DNA from 2 places in the Pseudoalteromonas sp. SiA1 genome. Region 2 is predicted to be linked to the other one. Evidence: predicted binding sites of a transcription regulator. Region 2 holds the regulator's gene; the other holds the start of a gene.
The links. The regulator sigma-54, encoded in region 2, starts transcription at its own class of promoters, with help from an activator protein. The targets are predictions, from matches to a motif close to GTTGGCACGNNNNTNGNNT.

Region 1: the regulator sigma-54 is predicted to act here: its motif matches at 4,486-4,504, upstream of hmpA (NO-inducible flavohemoprotein).

The regions. Positions count from the first base shown of each region.
Region 1 is NZ_CP076084.1:3,170,575-3,178,090, reverse strand. Features, by position in the region: gene KK487_RS14780 (hypothetical protein) at 1-227, shown strand, start outside; gene KK487_RS14775 (hypothetical protein) at 302-682, opposite strand; gene KK487_RS14770 (tellurite resistance TerB family protein) at 778-1,221, shown strand; gene KK487_RS14765 (NADPH-dependent FMN reductase) at 1,229-1,795, opposite strand; gene KK487_RS14760 (LysR family transcriptional regulator) at 1,912-2,808, shown strand; gene norR (nitric oxide reductase transcriptional regulator NorR) at 2,814-4,379, opposite strand; gene hmpA (NO-inducible flavohemoprotein) at 4,545-5,726, shown strand; gene KK487_RS14745 (endonuclease) at 5,766-6,419, opposite strand; gene KK487_RS14740 (hypothetical protein) at 6,672-7,052, shown strand; gene KK487_RS14735 (PaaI family thioesterase) at 7,082-7,516, opposite strand, start outside.
Region 2 is NZ_CP076084.1:424,295-431,810, reverse strand. Features, by position in the region: gene lptC (LPS export ABC transporter periplasmic protein LptC) at 1-367, shown strand, start outside; gene lptA (lipopolysaccharide transport periplasmic protein LptA) at 357-896, shown strand; gene lptB (LPS export ABC transporter ATP-binding protein) at 893-1,618, shown strand; gene KK487_RS01990 (RNA polymerase factor sigma-54) at 1,953-3,452, shown strand; gene hpf (ribosome hibernation promoting factor) at 3,479-3,766, shown strand; gene ptsN (PTS IIA-like nitrogen regulatory protein PtsN) at 3,771-4,223, shown strand; gene rapZ (RNase adapter RapZ) at 4,243-5,085, shown strand; gene KK487_RS01970 (HPr family phosphocarrier protein) at 5,105-5,377, shown strand; gene mgtE (magnesium transporter) at 5,517-6,875, shown strand; gene KK487_RS01960 (YgiQ family radical SAM protein) at 6,963-7,516, opposite strand, start outside.

The DNA.
Region 1 (7,516 bases), 610 kb from region 2:
ATGCGGGTTTTGCTAATATGCAGTCATTCCCTGCAGATCAGTATTCAAAAGAGTTATTTGTTAGCCAAGGCATACCGCAATCGGTAGGCAATACATGGCAAATGTATATTTACCCTGAACAGTTCACTTATCGACTTATTCGCCAAGGTCGCGAATTCCGTGTTGATTTTGATTTAACTAAACCTATCACACCACCGGCTGCGCCGTGGGGATATGGCGTTAACTAACTTAGTTCAGGTTAACTACAGTAAAACCACAGGCTATTTTAATACTCAGTGGTTTTACTGAAAATAACGAGGTGTTATTTTTTTGAGGTTTTTTCTGCAGGCATTTCACACTGCACAAATACACTGAGCGGTGGCTGATAAGCACGCGGTTTAGTTGGAAAGCGTTGGTACTCCTGCACGCCCTCAGTCACTTTTAACATAAAAGGATTATCGTGACATAAACGATTTGCGTGGCGCAACAAAAACACACTTTGGTTTCTAAAATGTGGGTAGTCGTCAGACTGTATTTCTAGGTGGTAATTGTTAGTGTCTATTTGAGTTTGCTTATAATGCACCTTTTCATCAAAATCATAAAGTCGCTGCATTTCACTTTGCTCTGCCGACACACTCAAACACCCCGTTAATAAACACCAGCTAATAATTCCATGTATGTAATGATTGGCTTTTATACTCATAAACCTTTAACTCCATCTTGATTTTGGGTAGTGTGATCAGCATATCTATTAAACCCGTTATGATATAAGTCTAACACCCAAAAAGGGGAAATGTGATGTTCAAGCAAATTAAACAGCTTTTTTCGAGTATTGATCAGCAAGATTATGATATTGAACAACATGATTTAAAAACAGCGGTTGCCGCATTATTAATTGAGGTAATGCGAGCGGATAACGATTTACAGGCTGATGAGCAACATACGCTAAGTCTAACATTAAAAAAATATTTTGATTTAACGGATGAAGCAGTAGATGAGTTAACCGAGCAAGCAAGTGCAAGCTTAGATGACGCCATTGATTATTTTCAATTTTCTAAGCAAATTAACAATCAATGTAGTGCACAGCAACGCATTGATATAGTTGAATTACTTTGGCGTTTAGCGTACTCCGATGGAGAACTTGATCCACAAGAAGAATACGTTATTCGTCGTGTTGCTAATTTATTGTATGTTACCCATGAAGACTTTATTGCTGCAAAGCTTGCAGCAACAAAGTTATAGTGGCTGCTTATTTAAGCTTACTTGCTACGCTAACTAACTGCTGTGCAAGACCAGCCACTTTTTCAGCGGTAGCGGGGTCGCTAATTCGACCGTTGTCATCTAATAAAGTATGAATAGCCGGTACTGCCAGTTGGTTCGCTAATACTAAGCTGCCAATGCCTGATAATATATCACGCACATGATTTAAGCCCCGTAAACCGCCCAACCCACCTGGTGAGGCTGCATATAACGCGGTTACTTTATTTGCAAATGCAGGCTCTGCGCCTTGTTCGGTGCGCGATGCCCAATCAATAGCATTTTTTAACACGGCGGTAATAGAGCCATTATATTCTGGGCTGGCCAGCAAAATGCCATCGGCTGCGCGAAGTTTGTCTTTAAGTTGTTGTACACCGGCTGGTGTGCCTTGTGCCTCGAGATCTTCATCAAACATAGGAATGGCTAAGTCTGCGAGTTTAATCACTTCTACTTCAGCGCCACTTTCTAAAGCAAAGCGTGCCGCTTCGTTAATGAGTTTTTGATGAAAGCTATCTTTACGTAAGCTACCTGCTAGGGCAATAATTTTTGGTGTTGTCATGAGCTGCTCCTGATAATGAGTTTGTATAATGTGACTTTAACAAATAATCACTTGCAGAAAAGCCAAATAAACGCAAAACTTGTGTGCGTATATGCACAGATTAAAGAGTAGTTATCATGGCAATTCAATTTAATGATTGGCAAGACCTGAAGGTTGCTTACGAGGTAGCGCGCTTAGGTACTTTAACTGCCGCGGCCGAAGTGTTAGATGTTCACCATAGTACGGTGCTCAGGCGAATAAATAACTTAGAAAAAAGCTTAAATGCGCGACTATTTCATCGCCATGCTCGCGGCTACAAAGTCACAGAAATTGGCGCTAAGTTATTTACCACAGCACAAGCGATTAATGGTGAACTAGAGCGCCTACATAATGACATTATTGCTGCAGATAGCACCTTGCAAGGTAGCTTGTTACTCACCACAGTTAGTGGCTTTATTGATGTATTAAGTGAGGTGTGTGAGCAGTTTCAAACCTTGCATCCGCAAGTGCAATTACAAGTGATTATGGATCAAAAACGCTTACGTTTAGATCATGGCCAAGCACATATCGCAGTAAGAGCTGGACCCAGACCGGATGAGGGTGATTATATTGCTCAGCATTTAGCGGCGCTCTCGTCAGGATTTTATGCATCAAAGCATTACATTAGCCGTTATGGGTTGCCACAAACATTAGCGCAACTATCGCTGCATAGCTTTGTGTCAGGTGTAGCAGGGTATAATGCCAAAGTGCCTTACTTTGCATGGGTTGATGAAAATATTCCCCCGTCGCAAGTTAAGCTAAGAGTGTCAGAAACCTCAGAAGCGACCCGCGCCATCGTTAAAGGACTCGGTATTGGCGGATTACAGCATGATGTTGCAGCGCAATACTCTGATTTAGTCCCTGTACTGCCTAATGAACTGAGTTGGCCAACCGATTTGTGGCTGGTTACGCATCATTTAGTGCATCGAACGGCAAAAGTTCAAGCGTTTAGTCAGCTATTAAAAAATTATTTTAAGCAGCGAAAGTTAAGTTAAAAAGGCTACAACGATTTTTTTATTGAAACACCTAAGCGCTTGGCTAGCCGCGTTAAGTTAGCGCGGTCGACCTGTAAACTACGCGCTGTGCTTGCCCAGTTATAATTATGTTGTTTAAGTTGCTGTATTATAAGTTGCTGAGTATAGGTATCTGTGGCTTGCTTTAACGAAATGTTGTTTGCTAAAGGTGGGATTACAAGCTGGTTTGAGTGTTCAAGAGCTAAGGTGTTAACATCGCTTAAATTTAGCTCACAATGCGCAGGTTCAATAGTAATAATTGGTTGCTGCCACTGATGTTGTTTAGCCTTTAATGCAGCCCGATTAATCACATGCTCAAGCTCCCTCACATTGCCTGGCCAGTCATATTTTTTAAGCAGCAGTTGCGTTTCAATACTGAGTTTTAGCTGTTTAATAGCGAGCTTGCGGGCTGTTTTTTCTGCAAAATAACCGGCTAATAAAATAACATCTTCATCACGGGCTTTCAATGGAGCGACTGTGAGTGGATAAACACTTAATCGATGGTACAAATCGGCGCGAAACCGTCCTTGTGTTACTTCGTGTTTTAGGTCGCGATTGGTTGCTGCAATCACTCTAACATCGACATATTTAAGTTCATCTTCGCCAACGGTTTGTACTTCGCCACTTTGCAGTACGCGTAATAATTTACTTTGCATAGCCAGAGGCAGCTCGCCGATTTCATCTAAAAATAAGGTGCCGCCATCGGCTAACTGAAATTTACCTTGGCGGGCATTTTGGGCGCCGGTAAAAGCGCCTTTTGCATGGCCAAAAAATTCACTTTCTGCGAGGTTTTCAGGCAGTGATGCACAATTTAAATGAATTAATGGCTGATCTTTACGTGCGGAGTGTAAGTGAATATTACGTGCCACCAACTCTTTGCCGACCCCAGTATCACCTAAAATAAGGACACTAAAGTTTGATGCCGCAACCAGTTTTATCTCATTTTTAAGCGTTTGTATTGCTGAGCTTTGGCCAATAATTTCACCACCATCACGTTTGAGCGCCTCACGGTTTAACGCTTGTACTAATTCACTAGAGTGCTGCGCATGTTGTTTGTAATGGGCAAGCTCTAGGGCTGTTTTAAAGTGCGCACTGCACAAGGTTTGTAAGGTGTTGAGTGTATCAGTGGTAATACCGTCAAACGCATTGGCGTTAAGGCTATCAAAGGTCAGAATGCCAAGTAGTGCGTTTTTATCATAAAGGGGTAACCCTAAGCAGGCATGCACTGGAATATCACCGGTTTTAGCCAGTAGTAGCCCGTCGTATGGATCAGGTAGTGGACAGTCATGTGCAAATTGCAGAGCCAAACGACTACTGCAGATGGCTTTAAGGCGAGGATGCTCCGCAATATCAAAACGTCGTCCTAGGCTATCGGGCATAAGCCCTTTAATGGCTAAGGGTTTTAATTGCTCACCTTGGCGAATTAATAATGCACTGGCATCGCTGGGAATAACACGTTCAACCGTGGCTAAAAGTTGCTCAAAACTGTGAGCATGTAACGTACTTTGCGCAAGTTCTAATGCAACTTGCGTCAGGTTGAATTGTTGGTTCATGTCAAAATGACCTTTTAGTGTATTTTTACAGGTTTTATAGTAGGTCATAAAGACCCATTTTGTAAAGCGAGTTAATTTAACCTTTTGAATATTATAGGTTTAATTGGTTGGCACACTCTGTGTAATGCTAAATGCAAGCAGTTAGTTATTACATAGGAAATAAACATGTTATCCGATAAAACCATACAAATAGTTAAAAGCACGGTGCCATTGCTTGCAGAGGCAGGTACGGTCGTAACCGATCATTTTTACAAGCGCATGTTTAGTCATAATCCCGAGCTTAAACATATTTTTAATATGACTAATCAAGAAACGGGTCGTCAGCAATTTGCATTATTTAATGCGTTGGCTGCGTACGCGCAAAATATTGATAATTTAGCCGTGTTAAAAGAGGCGCTAGCGCGAATTAATCATAAGCATACCAGCTTAAATATTTTACCTGAGCATTATCCTATTGTGGGCGCACATTTAATCGGTACGTTAAAAGAGCTTATTCCTGAGCAGTTTACTGCCGATGTTGAATATGCGTGGCGCGAAGCCTACGGTGTACTTGCTGATATTTGTATTACCGAAGAAGCGGCATTGTATGCGCACAGTAAAAACAACCATGGTGGCTGGGCAGGCACGCGCCAGTTTGAAATTACTGATAAACATATTGAATCTGAATTCGTAACTAGTTTTACGCTGACACCTGTGGATGGTAAAGCAGTTATTACCTACAAGCCAGGACAGTACATTGGCATTAAAGTTAAGCCTGAGGGCGCAGAATATGAAGAGATCCGCCAGTATTCTATTTCGCAAAAGAGCAATGCTAAAAACTATCGTATTAGCGTTAAAAAAGAGTGCCAACCAAAGCCTGGCGTGGTGTCTAATTATTTACACTCACTAGAGCAAGGCGCACGAGTAGAGTTATACCCGCCAGCGGGAGATTTCATTTTAAAAAATGAGGCAACTCCAGTGGTACTTATTTCAGCAGGCGTTGGCCAAACCCCGATGATGGCGATGCTGCAAACGCTACTTAGTGGTGATAAAAATCAAGCGATTAGTTATTTGCACGCGTGTGAAAACAGCCGCGAATTTTCATTTAAAGGGTATTTAGCGCAGCAAACGGCAATGCATCCACAGCTAAAAACATTTACTTGGTTTAATCAAGGTGGCGAGGAGTGTGATTTCACTGGGCTAATGGATTTATCGGTGCTTGAGGCATCATTACCTATTAGCGAAGGGGCATTTTATTTGTGTGGACCAGCATCATTTATGGCTTACGTAAAAGGCCAGCTACTTGATTTAGGTGTGCAAAGCTCAAACATTCACTACGAAATATTTGGACCACACCAAGCGTTATAGGTTAATTAAAAGCGTGTGTTACACGCTTTTAATTTAAACTTACAGCTTTTTACTATTTGTGTTAGCAGCATAAGCTTGTTGTTGCCAAGCATTAAATAGCTTTTGTTGTTTAGCTGAAATTTTTAAACCATACGTTTTTTGCATGTAAGCGTACGCATCGGCAATGCGTTTACGTGCATGAACAGGCGGTTCAACAACACGTTGTTTAAAATTAACTTTAACCTCACAGCGACCATATTGCGTCGCGTTTTGGGCTAACATGCCAAAGCGGTAGTTTGAGCGATCGGCGTTAATTTCACCAATTGCAGGGGCTAAATTGTTTATATCGGCTTCCATCAAGCGAAACTTAGCGCTAACTTTGCGGCAGTTTTTACGCCCACCATCTTGCCAACATTGTAACTGGTGACCAAATTCCCATGCAGGGACAATATGTTCCCATTCAATTCGCAGGGCACGTTGATTTACTTTGCCTGAGCGGGTTAGTGTGTTGCGAGGCACGTAGCCACAATGGGTAGGGTCGGGTACCAACTTTTTGCCTTGTTTTTTTATATCGCAACCACAATAAATACTTTTAGCGTTTTCGGGAAGGGTATTAATTAAGTGCTTTTTGGCACTCGAAAACCGCGTAAATTGTTCGCCCATTGCTGAAAAACAAGCACAGCAAGCCAACAAAGCTAAAATAAACCGAATCATATCCATCACATACGTGAACTACAGGAGCGGCTAGTTTAAGGCCTAGAATAAAAAAGTAAACTGCCGCCGGCATGCTTTAATTTTAATTTGCGTATTTTGTGTAGGGCGTTTTTTAGGAGTAAATAGTGGGCAATATTCAGAGGCTAACGCTAAAAACGCGTTAATGCAGTGATTCCTGCGTTGTTGATTTGGTATAACGGTAAAACTGCGTTAAAGTTTGCAATGAGATTAATAGAGGGTAAAAACGAGATAATGTCGGAAATTCAATTTTTAAATGTAGATCTAGAGCTTGAGTCAAAGCAAGATATTAGCGTATTAGTTGCTGATTTAAAAAAGGTCGCAACTATTTTACATTATGATAAAGACGAATACCGTCAACTTGCTCGCATTGAGGTTGCAGGTGAAATAACCACGCCAGATAAAGCGATTAATCACTTGTGTGAGTTAATCGAGTCGTGTTCACGCAATGCATTAAAGCAATGGTTGAGTTGTTCACGCAGAACTTTCGATATTGGGTTTGAGTCTGGCACTTCGCCAAAATGCTTTAACCAAGCCTTACATGCAGATACCTTGTTACGTATATCTGCAATTGGTGCAGGCGTAGAAATTACTATTTACCCTTTCGAAAAGTAATTTAATTTCAACCTTGGTTAATTGACTTACTAGCCTTTTCGCTCTACTACGGCTGCGGTCATACGTGATACGCAGCAAAGCTCATTGCGGCTATTGGTTATTTTAATATCCCAAACCGAGCTGCGCTTGCCGATATGATAAGCTCTCGCTGTGGCCGTTAATGTGCCATTGCGTGATGCCTTTAAATGACTTGCACTGATCTCTTGGCCAACACAATAAAACCGATTGAAATCAACCACAAAATTAGCGGCATAACTTGCTACTGTTTCAGCAAGCACCACATTTGCACCACCATGAACGATACCCATAGGGTTATGATGCTCTGGAATTGCCGGCATAGTTGCCACTAAGTAGTCATCACCAATTTCACTGATTTCTATTCCCATGGTTTTCATGAGTGTCCCTTGGCCTGTAATACCTTGATCTAATTGCTTACAAAACTCTAATGTAATCGGTTGATGCCA
Region 2 (7,516 bases):
AACTGCGGTAAAAATGGAGTTGTATCAACAACTCGGTTTTACCTTTTTTGAAAAGCCTATATTCACTTTATACAACGAGCAGCAAACATGGCGTATTAACGCCGATGAAGCCACACTCTACGACGACCGTCAACTGGTGTTAGAGGGTAATGTAACCGCTCAAAATTTAGTAGATAACGCCATGATCGATACGATCACCGCCCAGACCATCAATGTTGATATAAAACTATTAACCATGCAATCACAGCAGCCTGTCGTTATTACAGGACCTAATTTAAAAATCACAGGTAAAGGCCTTGAGGCCGATTTAAAAACCGAGGTGATTAAACTTATTAACCATACGCGAACCCTATATTATGACCAATAACCTATTTAAAATTTTAATTGTTCCCTCACTATTAATTGCTTTTAACAGTAATGGCGCTGAACCTGCTGAAGCCCCCGCTGCAAATCAAATTTCAATTAGTGCAGATAAGCAAGAAGGTCAATTAAAAGAAAACGTAGGCATTTTTGAGAAAAATGTTGAAATTATTCATGGTAATCGCCGTATCACAGCTGACCGTTTAGAAGTGCATAAACGCGATGACCTAGGCGATAACAAACAGTTATTAATTGCCACAGGCAGCCCTGCATATTTTGAAGAAACACAAGCTGATGGCACCATAATGAGCGCCAGTGCTAATGAAGTGCGTTACGATGTGTCGCTGCGTTTTTTAACCTTAATCGGCGATGCAAGCATTGCTCAAGCAGGTCAAAAAATAACAGCTAAAAGTATCACTTACGATATCGAGCAGCAGTTAATTAGCGCAGAAAAAGACGAAAACTCAACAGACCGTGTACACACTATTTTAGTCCCTGTTGAAAATAAAAAAGAAGATGATAAAGGCCAACCATGAGCACATTAAAAGCAGAGCTATTAGCTAAAAGCTACAAAGGTCGTGAAGTTGTAAAAAACGTTGGCCTAGAGGTTGAAGCTGGCAGTATTGTGGGGTTACTTGGCCCTAATGGTGCAGGTAAAACCACCACTTTTTATATGATTGTAGGCCTTGTCCCTAGCGATAAAGGCAAAATATCAATTGATGATAAAGATATTACTTTATTACCGATGCACAGCCGAGCGCGTTTAGGGATTGGTTATTTACCGCAAGAGTCGTCTATTTTTAGAAAGCTGACTGTTTATCAAAACTTAATGGCTATCTTAGAAACACGTAAAGAATTAAATAAACAACAACGCGAAGATACCTTAAATAATTTACTTGATGAATTTAGCATTCAGCATATCCGCGATAGTCAAGGTATGGCTTTATCAGGTGGTGAACGTCGCCGCGTTGAAATTGCTCGCGCGTTAGCAGCAAACCCTAAATTTATCCTTTTAGACGAACCCTTTGCGGGGGTTGATCCTATCTCAGTATTAGATATTAAAAAGATCATAGAGCATCTTAAAAACCGTGGCATTGGCGTACTTATTACAGACCATAACGTGCGCGAAACACTTGATGTTTGTGAAAAAGCCTACATAGTTTCTCATGGGGAGTTAATTGCATCAGGCACTCCTGAATACGTATTAAACGATAAAACAGTACGCGATGTTTATTTGGGCGAGCAGTTCAAGCTCTAATATGTGTGTTATTCCACTAAGCATCTGCTAAGATTAATTATACTTAGGTCTGTTGACCTTTCAAGGTTGAATTTGCAGCAGTCTGTTTGGTATTTAGGCAAGGCAGAGCCTATGTGGTGTGGTATTCCCCATAAATAGGCGATAACGCAGCATCAATGCCAAACAGGCGCTGCCCTTCGGGTTCTGCCTAGGGACGATTTACTCTTTGTTGCTCGGTTTTGACTTAGCCCACTAGGTTACAAACCTCGCGCCGCAATTAAACCGCCCCTAGTTTGAACAAATTTTAATCCGTAAAGGTCAACAGACCGTAATTTAAAAGGATTGTTAGAGATACATGAGGCAATCATTACAGCTGCGCATGGGCCAGCAACTTACAATGACTCCACAGTTGCAACAAGCAATTCGCTTATTGCAACTCAGTACATTGGATCTCCAGCAAGAAATTCAAGAAGCGCTCGATAGCAACCCCTTGCTTGAAGTTGAAGAACACGATTACAGCGAAGACACTGCAGGTAAAAACGAACAAAAAGCCGATAACGATGACTTAACGCTAAGTGCCTCAGCTGACGATAAACCTAGCGAGTATGAGCAAGATAGCGGCGAAGCAATGACCAAAGACACCATTAGCGATGATATGGCTATGGATGTTACTTGGGATGAATATATGAGCGCTGCGCCTGCCTCTTCATCGGGCCCAATGCCAGAAGATGAATCTATTTATCAAGGCTCTTCGACTGAAACGCTGCATGAGTATTTAATGTGGCAACTTCAACTGACGCCGTTTAGTCCTACCGATGAAGCGATAGCTATTGCAATTGTAGAAGCTGTGGACGATTCAGGGATTCTAACCCTTAGCTGTGAAGAAATATTAGAAAGCTTTAACCAAGAAAACGACGGCGAAGATGAAGTTGAACTTGACGAAATAGAAGCGGTACTAAAGCGTATTCAACTATTTGATCCAGTGGGAATAGCCGCGCGTAGTTTACAAGAGTGCTTGTGTATTCAGCTAAATCAATTTGATAAAGACACACCTTTTTTAAACGAAACAAAAATGATCTTAACCGATCATATTGATTTACTTGCTGCACGTGACTATCGCACGTTAATGAAAAAAACAAAGCTTAAAGAAGATGAGCTTAAAGAAATCATGACGTTGATTCATACGCTCAGCCCAAAACCGGCAGACACTATTGTTAGAGAAGAGTCTGAATACGTTATTCCTGATGTGTCGGTTAAGAAAGTTAAAGGTCGTTGGGTAGTTGAATTAAACCCAGATAGCATGCCTAAGATCAGAGTAAATAGCCAATATGCAGCTATGTCGCGTACGGTTAAATCAAGTGGTGATAGCCAGTTTATTCGCTCGCACTTACAAGAGGCTAAATGGTTTATAAAAAGCTTAGAAAGTAGGAATGACACGCTACTTAAAGTAACCAACTGTATTGTGCAGCAGCAACAGGCCTTTTTTGAACACGGTCCTGAGGCTATGAAGCCTATGGTGCTTAACGATGTGGCTGAAATGGTGGAAATGCATGAGTCGACTATATCGCGTGTTACTACGCAAAAATACATGCATACACCACGTGGCATTTTTGAGCTTAAATATTTCTTTTCAAGCCATGTAAGTACTGAAAATGGTGGCGAATGTTCATCAACAGCAATACGTGCATTAATTAAAAAATTAATCGCTGCAGAAAACTCAGCTAAACCATTGAGTGATAGTAAAATTGCAGATATATTGGCAGAGCAAGGAATTAAAGTAGCGAGGAGAACCATTGCAAAATATCGCGAATCTCTAGCTATTCCCCCGTCTAATCAACGTAAAAGTTTGATTTAAGGCGTACAACAAAGAGGAAAATGTTTATGCAACTGAATTTAACTGGTCGCCATGTAGATATTACCGACTCGCTTAGAGACTACGTAAATAGTAAATTTTCGAAGTTACAGAGGCACACTGATCACATAACGAATGTGCACGTTATTCTCGATGTAGAAAAACTAAACCAAAAAGCTGAAGCAACCGTTCATGTTAGTGGCGCTGAGATTTTTGCCTCTACTGAGCATCAAGATATGTATGCCGCTATAGACTCGCTCATTGACAAGCTAGATCGTCAAGTAATTAAACACAAAGAGAAACTTGCTCGACACTAACACTATGAAACTAAGCTCACTTATCTGTCAGGACTGCAGTAAAGCTGCGGTCCTTTTTAATAGTAAAAAAAGAATTTTAGAATTTATCAGTGAATTGGCTCACAATAAGCTGCCCTATTTAACACAACAAGATATTCTTAATGCATTAACTGCAAGAGAAAAGCTTGGAAGTACAGGCATTGGCCGAGGCATTGCTATTCCACATGGTCGCATGAGTGGAGCTCAAGAGCCCCTTGCTTTGATTTTAGTGAGCGAAACAGCTATTAATTTTGATGCGATTGATAACCGGCCGGTTGACATTTTTGTCGCGTTAATTGTTCCCGATGGCGATAATCAGCAGCATTTGAAGACGCTAGCCACGATTGCTGATAAGCTCAATGATAAAGAATTTTGTAAACAGTTACGCGCCGCCAAATCGGATAGCGAACTATATCAGGTTATCGTCAGTCAATCGTAGTAACAAAGAAAGGTGATAAATGGAATTAATAATTATAAGCGGTCGTTCAGGCTCAGGTAAATCTGTGGCGTTACGCGTTGTGGAAGACTTAGGTTATTATTGTGTAGACAATATTCCTCTTAATTTATTACCATCATTAGTGCGCAGTGTTTCCGACAGTTATAATAAAATTGCCGTGAGTGTTGATGTACGTAACCTACCTAAAGAGCAACAGCAGTTTAATGAAATCATTGAATATTTACCTGGTTTTACTAAACCAACGGTATTTTATTTAGACAGTGACGATCAAACATTAATAAAACGTTTTTCAGAAACGCGACGTCTCCACCCTTTATCTATTGATTCTTTGCCGCTTGATTTAGCCATAAAAAAAGAAAAACAACTACTTGATGTATTGATTAACCGTGCTGATTATATGATTGATACCACGGATTTAAGTGTGCATCAGCTTGCTGAGTCTATTCGTGAAAAAATACTCGGAAAAAAAGATAAACAACTGATCATTACCTTTGAGTCATTTGGTTTTAAACACGGCATCCCTAAAGAAGCAGATTACGTATTCGATGCCCGATTTTTACCAAACCCGCATTGGGAGCCTGAACTTAAGCCACTTACAGGGCTGGACCAACCAGTAAAAGACTACCTAGCAAGTCACAGTATAGTGCAAAAATTTACATGGCAAATTCAAACATTTGTGCAAACATGGCTGCCGCATTTAGAACGAAATAACCGCAGCTACTTAACCATTGCAATTGGCTGTACCGGTGGGCAACACCGCTCTGTTTATTTAGCGCAAACCATTGGCGAAAGCTTTGCAATGAGCCATCCTAATGTAAAAATTCGCCACCGAGAACAAGAATAATACCGAGTGAGAACATGCAATGCGCTTAGAAAATACATTTTTAATAAAAAACAAATTAGGATTACACGCTAGAGCGGCGACAGTATTAGCTCAGCTTTCTGTGCAATTTGATGCCACAATCACTTTATTTCAAGATGACAAACAAGCCGCTGGCGATAGCGTACTGGCACTTATGTTACTCGAAAGCAGCCAAGGCAAAGAAGTTAAGGTGGTATGCGAAGGCCCCGACGCTGAGCCTGCACTTAGCGCAATAGGTGAGCTCATCGACCAACGATTTAATGAGCAAGAATAAAAAAGTTCATTATTAACTCATCATCCTAAGCTTAGGTTAATAGTGGTTGAGGTAGTTTGCTCACATAAAGTAAGATAAACTAAAATTGAATAGCATTTATACCCTTCCAGCATGTAATACAATTTAATTAAGGACGCCAATGCCTGAAGCTTTAGAACAAGATATTCCACTACAACAACTAAAACAGGTGACTAAGTCACTAAATAGTGGTCAATTTGTTCAAGTTAGACGCATGCTGGCAAAAACGGCGCCTTGTGATACCGCACTTCTTTTAGAATCATCCCCGCATAAAATTCGCCGTATGCTCTGGCAGCTTGTTGATCCTGATGTACAAGGTGATGTGCTTGAAGAGCTGTCTGAAGATGTACGTTTGGGCATTATTGCGCAAATGGCACCCGAGCACATTGCTGCCGCAACCGAAGACATGGGCCATGATGACTTAGGGGAAGTACTACGTAGCCTACCTGACACCGTTTATAAAGACGTTGTTAGCGCTATGGATATTCAAGATAGAGAACGTGCAACGCAGGCTTTATCGTATCAAGAGCGCTCTGCTGGCGCATTGATGAATATAGATACCGTTACTATTCGCCCCGATGTGACTCTAGATGTGGTACTGCGTTATATTCGCTTACGCGGCGAATTACCTGAGGGTACAGATGACTTATATGTGGTTGATGAAAATAACTGCTTTTTAGGCGCCCTATCGCTGAGTACTTTATTAACTAATCCCCCTGAAAAAATTGTTCATGAGTTAATGGATGAAGACTGTGAGTCTATTCCTATTTCAATGGATGAGAGCGAAGTTGCACAATTGTTTGAGCGTCATAACTGGATATCGGCACCGGTTGTTGATGACAACGCACACTTGCTTGGGCGGATCACCATTGATGATATCGTTGATGTTATTCGTGAAGACGCTGAGCACAGTTTACTGGGTTTAGCGGGTTTAGATGATGAAGAAGATACCTTTGCACCTGTGTTGAAAAGCTCTAAAAAGCGCTCAATTTGGCTGGGTGTAAACTTACTAACTGCATTGCTGGCTGCAATTGTGGCGAGCTTTTTTGAAAACACCTTAGCTATATTACCAATTCTTGCTGTGCTCAATGGCATTGTCCCGTCAATGGGTGGGGTTGCAGGCAGCCAAACCTTAACTTTGGTTATTCGCGGTATCGCGGTGGGTCATATCAACCAAACTAACCAACGTTTTTTATTATTAAAAGAACTCGCTATCGGTGCGATTAACGGTATGGTTTGGTCTATCCTAATTGCCGGTGTTGTTGCGCTTTGGCAATGGGATTTCAAACTCGGTGGTGTTTTAGCGTTTGCTATGTTTATGAATTTAGTTGCAGCAGGTATTGCGGGTGCTAGTATCCCACTATTGCTTAAAAAAATGAAAATAGATCCAGCACTTGCAGGCAGTGTGGTACTAACCACGGTAACTGATATTGTTGGTATATTTGCCTTCTTAGGCACTGCGACTTGGTTATTGATTTAATCTTTTTATAAACGTTTTTAAACAAAAACACCGCATCAATACGCGGTGTTTTTGTTTAAGCCGATAGTTACTTTACATAAGTTAAGGCTACTTAGCGCGCTGGCGATTACCACCTACCTTAGGTTTAGTGTTGGCTTTTTTAAACTGGCTAAAGCCAGTATGACGAGTCAGCGCAGGACGACCGCCCTTGTTACCTTTTCCGCCTTTGGTTTGTCTTTCATCTCGCCCTTCTTCAGGGACTAAACAGTTAGGTCCTTTACCAATAAGCTTAGCTTTGCCCATGTTACGCAGGGCTTCGCGGATCATTGGCCAACCGGCAGGATCGTGATAGCGTAAAATTGCTTTATGCAAACGACGTTGACGCGCTCCCTTAGGCACAGCAACTTGCTCAGTATTGTTTTTAATATTACGAAGCGAGTTCATTTCAGTATGGTAAATGGTGGTAGCGTTGGCCATCGGTGATGGATAAAAATTTTGTACCTGATCAAGCTTAAAATCATTCGATTTCAACCATAAAGCCATGTTTACCATGTCTTCATCTTTAGTCCCCGGGTGAGCAGAAATAAAGTATGGAATTAAATACTGCTTTTTACCCGCTTCTTTTGAGTACTTATCAAATAACGCTTTAAATTCATCATAGG